Regions from separate parts of the Corynebacterium sp. UD i78 genome, predicted to be linked through region 4. Evidence: riboswitches for the same ligand, from Rfam matches in the RefSeq annotation. Region 4 holds a riboswitch; each other region holds the start of a gene.

Region 1 (3,449 bases), 710 kb from region 4:
CGTCTCAACTGCGGGAAGGTGGTAGCCGTCCATGGCAACCGTTGCGAGACCGTGCATGGTGACGGCCTTCTTCTCGGTGTGCTCGGCACCGGTCATCTGCGCGAGCACACGTGCTCCGAGCACGGGCTCGGCACGGTCTGCCAGATGGTGACTGCTGAAACCGGTCGAGTCCTGCAGCACAGTGCGGACAAGGTCGAGATCAAGGACGCACCAGGCATCCGCAATGAGGTCGTGATACACGCAACCGTGCTCCCTCATCCCCGGTAGATGGGGTACGGATCGTAGAGAGCTTCATCGCAGAGGAGCGTCGGGTTGTCAAGATCAGACATGATGTGCCTCCGGCTCGGGGTCGAGGACGAAAAAGTGGCTGTTCGGATCGGTGTCGAGAGATGTCTCCCCTGCCCTGATGTCCTCACCGGCCGGCCATGGCGCGGGGTAACTCAGTGCTGCGGAAGGGTAGTGGAACAGGTCTGCGCGATGGGTGTACGCAGGGAGCTCATCAAGTACGTAGTCGACGGCAATACCCGGATCCGGTGGAGTGGAGGAGCCGATTGCCCGAAGACGTGACTGGGTGGCAGCCGAACTCATGGCCGGGCAGCGGCGTCGGAATTCGGTGTTGCGGAGGTACTCGTCAGCAACCTGTTCTCTGCGACCGGCATAGTTCGGCTCCACAATGTGGTCGGAGTTGAGTAGTGGGGAGGTCCGTCCGAGCACGACTCCGGACTGTTCCACTGCTGCAGCCACAGTCCGCAGTTTCTTGCTGCATTGCTGTCTCGCTCTCCGTAGGGCTCGACCTTCCGGGGTCCCGGTTGCGGTCAGCAGGGAGGTGGCGATGGCGCCGGGGTGAAGCACATCGACTGTGGCGAAGTGGTCAGCTCCCGACCGGAAAGCGCTGATGAGCCAGTCGAGGGAGAAATGAGGATTGAAAGGGCTCATGCCGATGATGAGATGGTCGGTGTCTGGAATATCCATGAGATGGGTCTCTCTGAACGATGGTCGATGGACAGTTCCATGAAAGGTGTGTGGGAACGGTGGTGGCAACGGTTGAGCACTGTTGTCTCAGTGCCTCGGCCCGATGCTGTTCAGCGCGCTTTGCACAGGATTTTTTCAGCAAATCAGTGCGCTCAGCGCCCCCGTAGGTACCCTCGGGCAGTGACACGGGGTGCCCGGGAGAAGGCCCGGGCTGAGATGAGACCCGTCGAACCTGATCGAGTTCACACTCGCGGAGGAATCGTCATGGAAGACTATGCTGCGCAGACCACGACCGGCACACCCACCACTCGCTTCAGCGACACGTTGCGGGAGGAGAACCGCACCACCTGGGAAGCCGCGGCCACCCACCGCTTCGTCACCGAGCTCTTCGCCGGCACGCTGCCGGACGAGAACATGGCCGGCTACCTGGTCCAGGACTACCGCTTCGCGGACGGTTTCATGGCCCTGCTCGGTGCGGCGGTCGCCACGGCGGACAATTGCCCCTCGCGTCACCGCTTCGCGCAGTTCCTCGGCGAGGTCGCCGGCGACGAGGACACCTACTTCCGTGAGGCCGCGTCCGAACTGGATGCGGACACATCCGTCCCCGACACCGGGGCCACCGCCGGTTTCAAGCAGCTCTTCGTCGATGCCGCCGATACCCGCAACTACGCCGCGATCCTCGGCGTCCTCGTGGTCTGCGAGTGGCTGTACCTCGACTGGGCGACCCGCCCGGAGAACCGCGCCCACGGTACGGGGGAGAACGGCTACCCGCCCCGCCACGTCCACGCTGAATGGGTGCGCCTGCATGACTACCCCGGGTTTCACCAGCTCATCGATTTCCTGCGCACCGAGGTGGACCGCGCAGGGGAGCGCTCCCCGGAGGACGCCGCCCTGGCGCGGGAGTACTTCCGGCGCACCGTGGACCTGGAACTGCAGTTCTTCAGCGAGCACCGCTAACCTGACAGCCATGTCGAAGAAGAAGCGTCCGACCCCTGTCCCACCCGAGCCGCTGCCGGAACTCTTCGACGCGCACACCCACCTGGCGTCCTGTAAAGCGACGACACCGGAGGAGGTGCGCGCGATCATGGACCGGGCCGCGGATGTGGGGGTGAACCAGGTCTGCACCGTCGGCGACGACCTCGCCGAGTCGGTCCAGGCTCTCGAGGCCGCCCATGCTGATGAGCGGGTCGTCGCCGCCTGTGCCATCCACCCGACCCGCGCGGACCAGCTCTTCGAGGACGGTGTGCAGGACAGACTCCGGGAGCTCGCCGCTGATCCGCGCTGCGTGGCGGTCGGGGAATCCGGGCTGGACACCTACTGGATCGCCCATGATCCGGAGCGCACGGCACCTCTGGACGTCCAGGAGGAGGCGCTGCGCTGGCATATGGCCCTGGCCCACGAGCTGGCCAAGCCGCTGATGATCCACAACCGGGAGGCGGACGCCGACCTGATGCGCGTCCTGGCGGACGCCCCGGACGACCTGCGGATCATGCTGCACTGCTTCTCTTCGCCGCTGGACGTGGCGCAGGAGGCCGTCGACCGCGGCTACTGGCTGAGCTTCTGCGGCAATGTGACGTTCAGGCGGAACGAGGAGCTGCGGAAAGCGGCGCGGATCTGTCCGGCCGACCGGATCCTCATCGAGACCGATGCACCGTTCATGACGCCAGAGCCATTCCGGGGTTCGCGCAATGAGCCGGCTTTCGTCGGATACACCGCACGCTGTGTCGCAGAAGTGAGAGATGTGACTCCAGAGGCACTAGGTGCCCAGGTGACACGCAATGCGCGTGATCTCTACCGGATCACGGAATAATTACGGGATTCTTGTCACATATCTTTGCCGTCAGCGCATCGTTACCGTATCGTGATCTGGGTGAAGAACAAGTCGACGCTCCACCGCATCAACCACACCCGCTCCGTCCCGCTCCGTGTCGCCACCGGCGGCATGCTCGCCACCCTCGTTGTCGGCGGAGCCGTCGTCGCCACCAACCACAAGGACGTCACCCTCGACGTCAACGGCAAGATCCTCAAGGCCAGCACCGTACGCGGCGACGTTGAGTCGATCCTGTCGTCCGAGGGTGTCGACGTCTCCGACGGTGACCTCATCACCCCGGGTCTCAGCGAGTCCGTCTCCGACGGCTCCCGCGTCACCGTCCGCTCTGCCCGGCAGGTCGCCCTCGTCGTCGACGGTCAGTCCCGCACCGTCGACACCACCAAGATGACCGTCTCCGAACTCCTCGATGAGCTCGACATCGACGCCGGATCCACCACCGCCAGCGCCTCGGCCATCCCGCTCGACGGCATGGAGCTCAACATCACCTCGCCGAAGAGCTTCACGCTCAACGACGGCCAGCCGGACGAGACGCCTGCCCGCCTCACCATGTCTGCCCCGACCGTGGCCGACGTGCTCGAGATGCGCGGTGCTCCGTTGGGCAAGGAGGACGTCGTCACCCCGTCGGCGGACACCCCGGTCACCGACG
Region 2 (3,449 bases), 240 kb from region 4:
TGATGTCGGCGACGGTGGCCCCGTCGGCGTAGTCGTGGGGCTTACCGTTGACGGTGACGGTCATACTGTTGCTCCTGAGGTGTGTGGGGATGTCCGCTGAGGGTCGGTGGCGGCGAGCATTGCGGCGTCCTCCGCTGTGCTGTCGGCACCGAGGACGAGGCCTGCGGCGAGGTGTCCGCCCAACGGGGCGAGCAGGATGCCGTGGCGTGAGTAGCCGGTGGAGACGACCAGTCCGTCGACGCCGTCGAGGCGTCCGATGTAGGGCAGGTCGTCGGGGGTGCCGGGGCGGGCGCGGGCGAGGATCTCGGTGAGCTCCAGGCCCCCGGCACCGGGGACGAGCGTCTGGGCGTCCCGCAACAGCTGGTAGGCACCCTCGAGGACGACGCCGTCGAACCCGTCCTCCCGCTCGGTCGCGCCGATGACGATCTCGCCGTCGGTGCGGGGGACGAGGTAGACGGGGCGGCCGTCGACCATGCCGCGCACGGTGCGGTCGAGCAACGGTGGCTGGCCGGGGCGTAGCCGGGCGCGCAGGATGTCGCCGTGGACCGGGCGGAGTTTCACGCACTCGGCCTCGGGCAGGTTGCCGATGCCGTCGAGGGAGACTCCGGGGCAGAGCAGCGTGGTGCCGGCGTGGAGTTCGGTGCCGTCGTCGAGGGTGATTCCGGTGACCGCGCCGGTGTCGCCGCCGTCGCGGAGGACTGCGGTGACGCGCCGTTGGACCAGCCTGAAGCCGGGATCCCGCTCAAGCGCCTCGATAAGGGCGGGGACGAGCTTGCGGGGGTTGATCTGGTGGTCCCCGGCGACGAGGAACGCCCCCGAGATCGCAGGGGACAGCGCCGGCTCCAGTGTCCGGGCCTGACGGGTGGTGATCCGCTCGACGGTCATGCCCGCGGCACGTTGGACCTCAGCGAGGTCGGCGAACCAGTCGCGGTCGGCCGGGTGCGCACCGATGTCGAGGGTCTCCGTGCCCCGGTAGCCGACGCCGTGACCGAGGATTTCGGTGAGCTCGGTGACGAGTGGGGGATAGAGGGCGGCCGAGGTCGTCATCAGGGAGCGCATCGTGTGGTGCTGGTACATCACCTCGCTGACCGCGGCGATCATGCCGGCGGCGGCGCGGCTGGCGCCCATTCCCGGGGTGGGGTCGACGACGGTGACACGCTGCCCGGCCTTGTGCAGGTTCCAGGCGGCGGTCAGCCCGGCGACGCCGGCACCGACAATGACGGTATCTGGCGGGCGTGTGTTCATGCGTTCCTTTCCTCCGGCGGCATGATCCGCGTCAGGTGTGGACGGTCGACCGGTGCTCCGGTCCTCTCAGCCCCTGCAGGGGCTCCCGTAGTTCGCCTACGGCTACCATTCCACCACATGAGCCTTTCCCGTTTCAGTGCCACCCCCGACCGTGACCTGCGTGTCCGACGTCTCGATCAGCTTCAGGACGCCTCGTTGTACCTGTGCACCCCGGCCAGGGCCGAACAGGGCGATCTGCGGGATTTCCTCCACGCCGCCTACGAGGGAGGGGTGGACATCATTCAGTTGCGCGACAAGTCCATCGACACCTGCGACGAGATCGCGGCGCTGGAGGTCCTGGCCTCGGTGGCGGAGGAACACGGGAAGCTGTTCGCGGTCAACGACCGGGCGGACATCGCCGCACTGGTGGGCGCGGACGTCTTCCACGTCGGCCAGGACGATCTGACCATCCCCCAGGTGCGGTCCCTGCTGGGCCCGGACGTGGTGGTGGGACTGTCCACTCACTCGCTGTCGCAGGCACGCGCCGCGATGGAGGACGCCGACCTCGACTATTTCTGCACCGGGCCGCTCTGGGAGACCCCGACGAAACCGGGACGCGCGGCAACGGGACTGTCGCTGGTGACGGAGACCGCGTCAATGCTGGTCTCGGCCCCTGAGCAGTGGCAACGTGAGAAGGTGTGGTTCACGATCGGTGGGGTGAACGCGTCCACCCTGCCGGAGGTGCAGGCGGCGGCCGGTGAGGGGTCGGAGGGGTACCCGGTGCGTGCCGTGGTGGTGCGTCCGTTGACCGAGACGGATGATCCCCGGGCCGCGGCGGCGGAGCTGAAGGCTGTGTTGGGGGGCCGAGCTGGACAAGGACTGACCTCCTGTACCCGCTGACGCCGAAGTCCAATGCAGTTACCAGTACCGGTAGCTGTATGGGCATGGGCGGGACAGGACCGGCACAGATGACGTCGACAATTCGGCGGTTGGAGCGGGTGATCCGGAGCTCGGGACCGGTCGGCTGAATGCGGCGAGAACGAGTTAGGTGACGCCGTTATGCCCACCTGCTGGGACGGGGTGTCTCACCCCTGCCGACCAGCAGGAACACCGGTATCATGCGGTTATGAACACCATCACAGACGCCACATCTGCCACAGTTCCCACCGGACAAGGGTTCCCGGTCATCCGTCCCGAGCGTATCGACGGTTCAGACATCGGAGCCATCCGCGCTCTGACCAACGACGCATTCGCCAAGGTCGAACACGCCTCCGGCACCGAGTCGAAGATCATCGACGCCCTCCGCGACGCCGGTGAACTCCGGTACTCGCTCGTCGCCGTCCACGCAGGACGCATCGTCGGACATGTCGCAGCATCCCCCGTGACCCTCGACCCACCGGACGGGGGTTGGTGGTACGGCATCGGACCGATATCGGTACATCCGGATTTCCAGGGCCAGGGAACCGGCTCCGGGCTGATGCGGGCCCTGCTCGACCTGCTCGTCATCTACGGGGCGACCGGTGCGGTCCTGCTCGGCGAGCCTTCGCTCTACGCCCGGTTCGGCTTCGCTCACCGTGAGGGTCTCACGATGGCTGGGCTGGCGCCGGAGCAGGTGTCCTACTTCCAGGCCCTGCGTCTCGACCGCAAGGGTGACTACCCCGAGGCTACCGTCACCTACAGCGCTGCGTTCGACGTCCAGTAGTTGTCAGGCAGTTTCCCTAGATCTCACTGGCGGGGAGGTAGCCGTCGACGAACTCGACTGTCCGGTCACCGGGAAGAGAGTTGCGGTCTGCGAAGACCGTGATGATCTCGGCGACGAGTTCGCGGGAGGTGTGGGAGTCCTCCGGCGGCAGATTTGTGGTCGGAGTCGCGTACCCGACAGCGGACTCCAGGGTGAGTGCGGACGGTCCGAGGATCAGGTACTCCAGGCCCTCGGTGCTGTTGAGTCGGTCGTCGACGGTCTTCTTCGCGTCCGCATAAGGGTAGAAGGAGTCGCCTTCGGGGACCCGGTGGTGGGTGGCGCCGAGGTAGGAGACATTGATGAACCGGGGAGTCTTTCCGGCGTCGCGCAACCGCTCCAGGGAATTGATGACCGCGAGGGCGGCATCACGGTCGACGGCGTAGGTGCGCTCCGGAGTTCCTCCACCGGCGCCGGCGGACCAGACGATGACGTCGAACCCGGCGAGCAGAGTGTCCCACCCGTCCGCTGTCACCCGGGTGATGTC
Region 3 (3,449 bases), 1.4 Mb from region 4:
AGCTCGGGCACCGGCGCATCAAGGTCCCACCCTGAGGTGTCCTGACCGACGAAGAAGGACAGCTGACGGAGGGAATCCTCCACCGGCAGCAGCTCATTGAGCTCCCGCTGCTTCTCCCTCGCCTCCTCCTCCGTCTTCCCGACGAAGGTCACCAGACCCGGCATGATCACCAGGTCATCAGGGTCGCGACCGTACCCGGCGGCACGCCGCCGCAGGTCCAGACGGTAGTCGCGGGCGGAGTCGAGGTCCCACGCCACGGCGTAGACACCTTCGGCGTACCGGGCGGCCAGGTCACGGCCCGGCTCGGACGCCCCGGCCTGGAAGAGCACCGGGTGGCCCTGCGATGTGGCGGGGATGTTCAGCGGCCCGTCGACGTCGAAGTACCGGCCGTGATGGTCCACCGGTACAGCTTCAGCAGGGGAGGAACCGGCGGGCCAGGACCCCCACAAGGCAGTCACGGTACTGATGAACTCCGCGGCACGCGCATAGCGTTCCGCGTGGTCGGGCAGACGGTCCATCCCGTGGTTGCGGGCCTCGGCGTCCGTCATGGAGGTCACCACGTTGATACCGGCGCGGCCACCGGAGATGTGGTCCAGACTCGCGCTGAGCCGGGCGGCGTGGAAGGGATCCCAGAAGGTCGAGGAGATGGTGCTGACCAGTCCGAGCCGGGTGGTCGCCCGGGCGAGGGCGGTCAGCGCGGTGACCGGTTCGAGGAACCAGGACGGTCCGGGGACAGGGTTCAGCGACTGGCCGTCGGCGAGGAAGAAGGCGTCGAAGCGTCCCCGTTCCGCAGTCCGGGCGAGGTCCTCCCACCAGGTCACGTCACCGAGCCGGTCGAAGGCGGAGTCCGGGGCGCGCCAGGCGGCGGAGTGGTGCCCGCAGCCGTAGGCGAAGAGGTTCAGGTGCATCAGTTCTTCACCAGACCACCGTCGACGACGAGGTTCTGACCGGTGACCGCGCGGGCCCACGGGGACGCGAAGAACAGGGCCGTGTCCGCGAACTGCTCCGGGGTGGTGACCTCACGCAACGGTGTCCCTGAGGCGATGCCGTCGAAGACGGCCTCCGGGGTGGCGGCGGAGGCGTCCGTGGTGCGCAGCAGACCGCCGGAGATCATGTTCACGGTGATGTTCTCCGGGCCCAGATCATCCGCGAACGTCCTGGTCAACGACAGGAGCGCGGCCTTGGCAGCGGTGTAGTCGTGGTAGGGGACGACCGGGTTCTGGAAGAGGTTCGTGCCGATGTTCACCACGCGTCCGCTGCCGATCTCCCGGAAGCCGGGCAGTGCGGCCTGGATGACGTTCACCGCACCACCCACCGCTCCCTCGAACTGGCGGTGGAAGTCACCCCAGCTGATGTCGGTGGCCTTCGGACGGGCGTCCCCGTTGAAGGAGAAGTCGACCAGCGCATTGTTGACGACTGTGGTCACCGGGCCGAGGCTGGCTTCTGCGCCCGTGGTGAACAGGGCATCCACCTGCTCGCGGTCGCGGACGTCCGCCTGCACGGCGAGGACGCGGCCGGGGTGCTCCGCCATGAGGGACGCCGCGGCGTCCCCGCTGGAGAAGTAGTTGACGATGACGGTCGCGCCTTCGCGGAGGAAAGCGTCGGTGAGTGCCCTGCCGAGGCCACGGGCGCCTCCGGTGACGAGGACGGTCTGATCGGTGAGGTTCATGCTCATGCCTTTCGGTCACAAGCGGTAAGGACCTTCGGGCATGCGTGCCTGTGCATGCACAGACATGCGGAAACCCTGACAATCCCTCCGCCAGTACGAACTGGTTCAGGTTCAACGGGTGTGATCTCAGCCGCCCTGGTCGGGCGGCACCCCGTGTCAGGATGCGAGCGTAGCAGGTTCGACGGTTACGCCGTCGCCGGCGCCTGGACCGTGAACTTCCCGGCGTCCAGCTGCTTGCGCAGGTCAAGTTTGCTGATCTTGCCGGTGGCGGTCAGCGGGATCGCGTCGGTGACGGCGATGGCGTCGGGGATCCACCACTTGGCGACCTGGCCGTCGAAGAAGCCGAGCAGCTCTGCGGCATCCAGGTCAGCTCCCTCCTCGGGGATGACGACCAGCAGCGGACGCTCCTGCCACTTCTCGTCCGGCATGGCGATGACCGCCGCCTGCTTCACCGAGGGGTGGGCCACGGCGACATTCTCCAGCTCGATGGAGCTGATCCACTCGCCGCCGGACTTGATGAGGTCCTTCGCGCGGTCCTCGATGTGCATGTAGCCCAGCGGGGTGATGGAGGCCACGTCGCCGGTGTCGAACCAGCCGTCGGCGGTGAAGGAGTCTGCGCCGACCGTGCCCGGGCCGTCGGCGCTGAAGTAGGATGACGCGATCCAGGGGCCGCGGATCTGCAGCGCACCTACCGCCTCTCCGTCCTGGGGGAGGACGCTGCCGTCCTCGTCCACGATGCGCAGCTCCACACCGAAGGGCGGGGCACCCTGGCTGGCGCGTGCCTTCTGCCGCTCCTCCTCGGGGAGCTTTTCCAGCGCGGGGGAGGTGTGGAACATCGAGCCCAGCGGGCTGGTCTCACTCATGCCCCAGGCGTGGACGAGGTCGACACCGTAGCGCTCCTCGTAGGCCACCATGAGGGAGTAGGGCACCGCCGAACCACCGCCGACGAGGGTCTTCACGGAGTCGATGCGCTTGCCGGACGCGTCCAGGTAGGCGATGAGGCCCTGCCAGACGGTCGGCACGCCGGCGGAGTTGGTGACGCCCTCCTCCTCGATGAGCGCCTGCAGTTCCGCCGGGTCGCCCATCTTCGGGCCGGGGAAGACCAGCTTCGTGCCGGTCAGCGCCGTGGCGTAGGGGATGCCCCAGGCGTTGACGTGGAACATCGGGACGATCGGCATGGCGACCTCCTTGGCGGAGAGGTCGAAGACGTCCGGGAGGGAGACACCGAAGCTGTGCAGCACCGTGGAACGGTGGCTGTAGAGGACGCCCTTGGGGTTGCCGGTGGTACCGGAGGTGTAGCACAGGGCGGATGCCGTGTTCTCGTCGAACAGCGGCCAGTCGTAGTCGTCGGACTCGTCGGCGATGAAGGCTTCGTAGCTCACGGCATCGAAGGAAGTCTCCGGCATGTGCCCGTCATCGGTGAGGATGACGAGCTGCGGTGCATTGTCCAGGCGGGGGAGCAGTGCCTCGACGGTGCCGACGAACATCGGGTCGAGGAAGAGGAACTTGTCTGAGGCATCGTTGATGATGAAGACGAGCTGGTCCTCGAACAGGCGCGGGTTGATGGTGTGGCACACCAGACCCGAGCCGGAGACACCGTAGTAGAGCTCGAAGTGGCGGTAGTCGTTCCAGGCCATGGTGCCGATACGGTCACCCTGCTCCACACCGTGACGTGCCAGGGCGTTGGCCAGCTTCCGGGCGCGTGAGAAGGCGTTCCGGTAGGTGTAGCGGTGGCGCGGGTTGTCGACCGTGAAGGAGACGATCTCCTGGTCGGCGAACC
Region 4 (3,449 bases):
GCCGGTCGGGTCGGTACCGGCGATGGACAGGACGCGGGGGATGGTCACTTGATCTCCTGACGGGTGAGTGTGTCATCGATGAGGGCGCGCAGATCCTGCGCGGCGGCCCGGGGGTCGACGGCGGCCATGACGGCGGAGACGGTGCACAGACCGTCCACTCCGGCGCGCAGCAGGGCGGCACCGTTGCGGGTACTGACGTGGCCGATGGCCACGGTGGGGATTCCGAGGACACGGGCCCGGGCGGCCAGCGTCCTGACACCGGTCACGCCCAGTGGCGCGGCGGCGTCGGGTTTGGTGGAGGTCTGTTCCACCGGCCCGATGCCCAGCACATCGGGCGGGCGGATCCCGTCGGCGATGTCACGGGCGACTGCATCGAGGTGGGCCGGGGTCTCCACCGACAGTCCGATCATGCAGCCCGACGGCAGCAGTTCGCGCGCGGTGCGGTACGGCATGTCGTCCTGGCCGATGTGCAGGTGGAGCCCCAGCCCGACGGCTGTCTCCACCCGGTCGTTGACGAACAGTGGTACCCGGTCGGCGACGGTGTCCTTCAACTGTGCGGCACGTCGGGCGAAGACCTCGTCGGAGGCGTCCTTGTCCCGCAGCTGCACCACGCTCACCCCACCGCGTACCGCGGCGTTGACGATGTCGGGCACCTGTTCCGCCCCTCCGCCGAGCTTCGGATCGGTGACCAGGTAGAGCGACCAGTCACCCACCGATGCTCACCGTCCCGGCGATGTCGGTGGCGGACAGCGAGTACAGCCGGTCCAACCAGGCGACCGCGAAACTGCCCGGGGCGGACGCCTCCTGTGCCGCGACCGTTCCGGCGGCGCCGGCATGGGCGTGGGCGGCGACGACCGCAGCGTGCAGGTCAGGGGCGGCACCCGAGACCTCGGCACCGAGGTAGGCCGCAGTCAAGGCCCCGAGCGCGCACCCGGTGCCCACGACCCGCTGCATCAACGGATCACCCGAGTTCAGCCAGGTGGTCCGGGCAGTGCCGTCGGGTCGGATGCTGACGATGAGGTCGCACGGACCGGAGACCGCCACAACTGCCCCGGTCGCTTCAGACACCGCGGCCGCGGCCTCGGCGGCGGACCCGACCTCGTCGGTGGAATCCACGCCGCGCCCACCAGTGGACAGTTCAGCGTCCCCGGTGATGCGCCCGGCGAGCGCCCGGATCTCGGAGGGGTTGCCGCGGACCGCGGCAGGGTGGTGCCGGACGATATCGCCTGCGAAGGCGGTACGGGCCGCGGCACCACCACAGGCCACCGGGTCGAGGACCCAGGGGGTGCCGGCCTCACCGGCGCCTCGGACGGCCTCGCGCATGGCGGTGTATCCGGCGGCGGTCGGCGTCCCCAGATTGACGAGGACGCCGGAGGCGACGCGGGCGAAGTCGGCGGCCTCCTCCGGGGTGTCCACCATCGCGGGAGACGCCCCGGCGGCGAGGAGGACATTGGCGGTGAACTGGGTGACGACCGTGTTGGTCAGGCACTGCACCAGTGGCACGGTGTCCCGGAGACGGTCGACGCATGCAGAAACCATCTGACATTCCCTTCGCTAGTCCGAACTAGAGCAGGTTCGACGGGTGTGTTCTCAGCGCCGTCGGTGACGCACCCCGTGTCTGTGGATCCCAGGGTACCCGGAGCCCGCAGACATGCCGAAATGACCCGACCGGGTGACCCACATGTGTGGGCCACCCGGTCGGGTCCCGGGTACCGGATGTAGTCACGGTCCGTCGTGGACCGGTGGAACTAGTCGATGGTGGGCTTGGTGTCCCGGCCCTCGCCGACCTTCAGGTTGTCGCGGACCATGACGGAGCGGACGCCCTTCTCGTCCTCGAGCTCACGCAGACGGTGCAGCGTGTTGCGGCCGTGCAGCTGCTGGCGGGTTGCCACGAGGTGCCAGCGGTTCGGGGACAGGGAGTTCAGGCCCCAGCTGTAGGCGGAGACGAAACGGTTGCGGAAGCCCACGAGGAACATGAGGTGGACGGCGAGCCACATGAACCAGCCCAGCACACCGGTGATCTCGCGGTCGCCGATCTTCACGACAGCGTAGAAACGGGACACGATGGCCATGGTGCCCTTGTCGTGGTACTTGAATTCCGGACGGGCGTTGGAGCCCTCGACCTCGCCGCGGATGATGTCGGCGACGTGCTCGCCACCCTGGATGGCGACCTGGGCCAGGCCGGGCAGGCGGTTGTAGCTCATCATGTCACCGATGACGAAGATGTCCTTGTGACCCTCGATGGCGAGGTCGCCACCGACCGGGACGCGGCCGGCGCGGTCGGCGTCCACCCCGTCGATCTGGTCGGTGACCATCTTGCCCAGCGGGCTGGCGGCAACACCGGCGGACCAGATCTTGCAGTAGGAGCCGACGGTGGTCTCCTCCTCGGTCTTCATGTCCTTCCAGGTGACGCCGTGCTGGTCGACATTGGTGACCAGGGAGTTCGCGATGACCTCGACGCCGAGCTTCTCCAGGCGCTTCTGGGCCTTCTTGCCCAGGTTCTTGCCGAAGGGCGGCAGGACCTGCGGGGAACCGTCGACGAGGATGATCCGGGCGCTGTTGGTGTCGATGTCCCGGAACTCGTTGTTCAGGGTGCGGTGGGCCATCTCGGCCACCTGGCCGGCGAGCTCGACGCCGGTCGGGCCGGCACCGACGATGACGAAGGTCAGGAGACGCTTCTTCTCCTCCGGGTCGTCGGTGATCTCGGCACGCTCGAAGGCGCCGGTGATCCGGGCGCGGATCTCCAGGGCGTCGTCGATGCTCTTCATACCCGGGGCGAACTCGGCGAAGTGGTCGTTGCCGAAGTAGGACTGTCCCGCACCGGCGGCGAGGATGAGCGAGTCGTACTGCAGGACGACCTCGCGGCCACCCAGGTCGGCGGTGATGACCTTGGAGGGGACGTCGATGTCGCGGACCTCGGCCTTGACCACCCGGGTGTTCTTCTGCTTGCGCAGGATCTGACGGATGGTCGGAGCGATCTCACCGGATGACAGCACGCCGGTCGCCACCTGGTACAGCAGAGGCTGGAAGAGGTGGTGGTTGGTGCGGTCGATGATGGTCACGTCGACATCGGCGTCTGCGAGACGCTTCGCTGCGAACAGTCCGCCGAAACCGGCTCCGACGATGACGACGTGATGACGACCGCCGGCAGGGCGGGTCGGGGTGGATGCCATGGAAACTGTCTCCTCGCTCTACGGGCCTGCCGGCCACCTGTGTGGGGTAGCCGGAAAGAACCGTGCATGTTGTGATCGGCCGCAGACTTGTGCAGGCGGCCGGTGGCGGTTTCTTCCGTCAACCCGACCGGCCTGGCGGCGACGTCGGTTGTTATACGGCTAGTGTAGTGGTTTATTCCCAGTTGTTCAGAGCGTGGGTATGCCTCCGGCGCCCGTTCCTGGGCGAGATGTCCGTTTGTGAATGTCCGGCCCGGGCAGGGGTGACTGAAAATACCC

Evidence for each region. A riboswitch is a leader RNA that binds a small molecule or an ion and turns the genes downstream of it on or off. The one in region 4 is predicted to bind thiamine pyrophosphate.
Region 1: it holds a riboswitch for thiamine pyrophosphate, as region 4 does, so the genes downstream of both, ACZ9GM_RS07725 (TenA family protein) here and thiM (hydroxyethylthiazole kinase) in region 4, are expected to answer to the same signal.
Region 2: it holds a riboswitch for thiamine pyrophosphate, as region 4 does, so the genes downstream of both, thiO (glycine oxidase ThiO) here and thiM (hydroxyethylthiazole kinase) in region 4, are expected to answer to the same signal.
Region 3: it holds a riboswitch for thiamine pyrophosphate, as region 4 does, so the genes downstream of both, ACZ9GM_RS10995 (3-oxoacyl-ACP reductase) here and thiM (hydroxyethylthiazole kinase) in region 4, are expected to answer to the same signal.

The regions. Positions count from the first base shown of each region.
Region 1 is NZ_JBWCED010000001.1:1,634,854-1,638,302, reverse strand. Features, by position in the region: gene ACZ9GM_RS07735 (cytochrome P450) at 1-240, opposite strand, end outside; gene ACZ9GM_RS07730 (tRNA-dependent cyclodipeptide synthase) at 322-972, opposite strand; TPP riboswitch at 1,149-1,249, shown strand; gene ACZ9GM_RS07725 (TenA family protein) at 1,237-1,929, shown strand; gene ACZ9GM_RS07720 (TatD family hydrolase) at 1,940-2,782, shown strand; gene ACZ9GM_RS07715 (transglycosylase family protein) at 2,843-3,449, shown strand, end outside.
Region 2 is NZ_JBWCED010000001.1:687,030-690,478, forward strand. Features, by position in the region: gene thiS (sulfur carrier protein ThiS) at 1-64, opposite strand, end outside; gene thiO (glycine oxidase ThiO) at 61-1,245, opposite strand; TPP riboswitch at 1,237-1,344, opposite strand; gene thiE (thiamine phosphate synthase) at 1,363-2,124, shown strand; gene ACZ9GM_RS03290 (GNAT family N-acetyltransferase) at 2,351-2,926, shown strand; gene ACZ9GM_RS03295 (NAD(P)H-binding protein) at 2,943-3,449, opposite strand, start outside.
Region 3 is NZ_JBWCED010000001.1:2,335,708-2,339,156, reverse strand. Features, by position in the region: gene ACZ9GM_RS11000 (LLM class flavin-dependent oxidoreductase) at 1-908, opposite strand, end outside; gene ACZ9GM_RS10995 (3-oxoacyl-ACP reductase) at 908-1,669, opposite strand; TPP riboswitch at 1,734-1,833, opposite strand; gene ACZ9GM_RS10990 (long-chain fatty acid--CoA ligase) at 1,855-3,449, opposite strand, start outside.
Region 4 is NZ_JBWCED010000001.1:925,521-928,969, forward strand. Features, by position in the region: gene ACZ9GM_RS04380 (bifunctional hydroxymethylpyrimidine kinase/phosphomethylpyrimidine kinase) at 1-48, opposite strand, end outside; gene thiE (thiamine phosphate synthase) at 45-713, opposite strand; gene thiM (hydroxyethylthiazole kinase) at 706-1,539, opposite strand; TPP riboswitch at 1,529-1,625, opposite strand; gene ACZ9GM_RS04395 (NAD(P)/FAD-dependent oxidoreductase) at 1,749-3,173, opposite strand.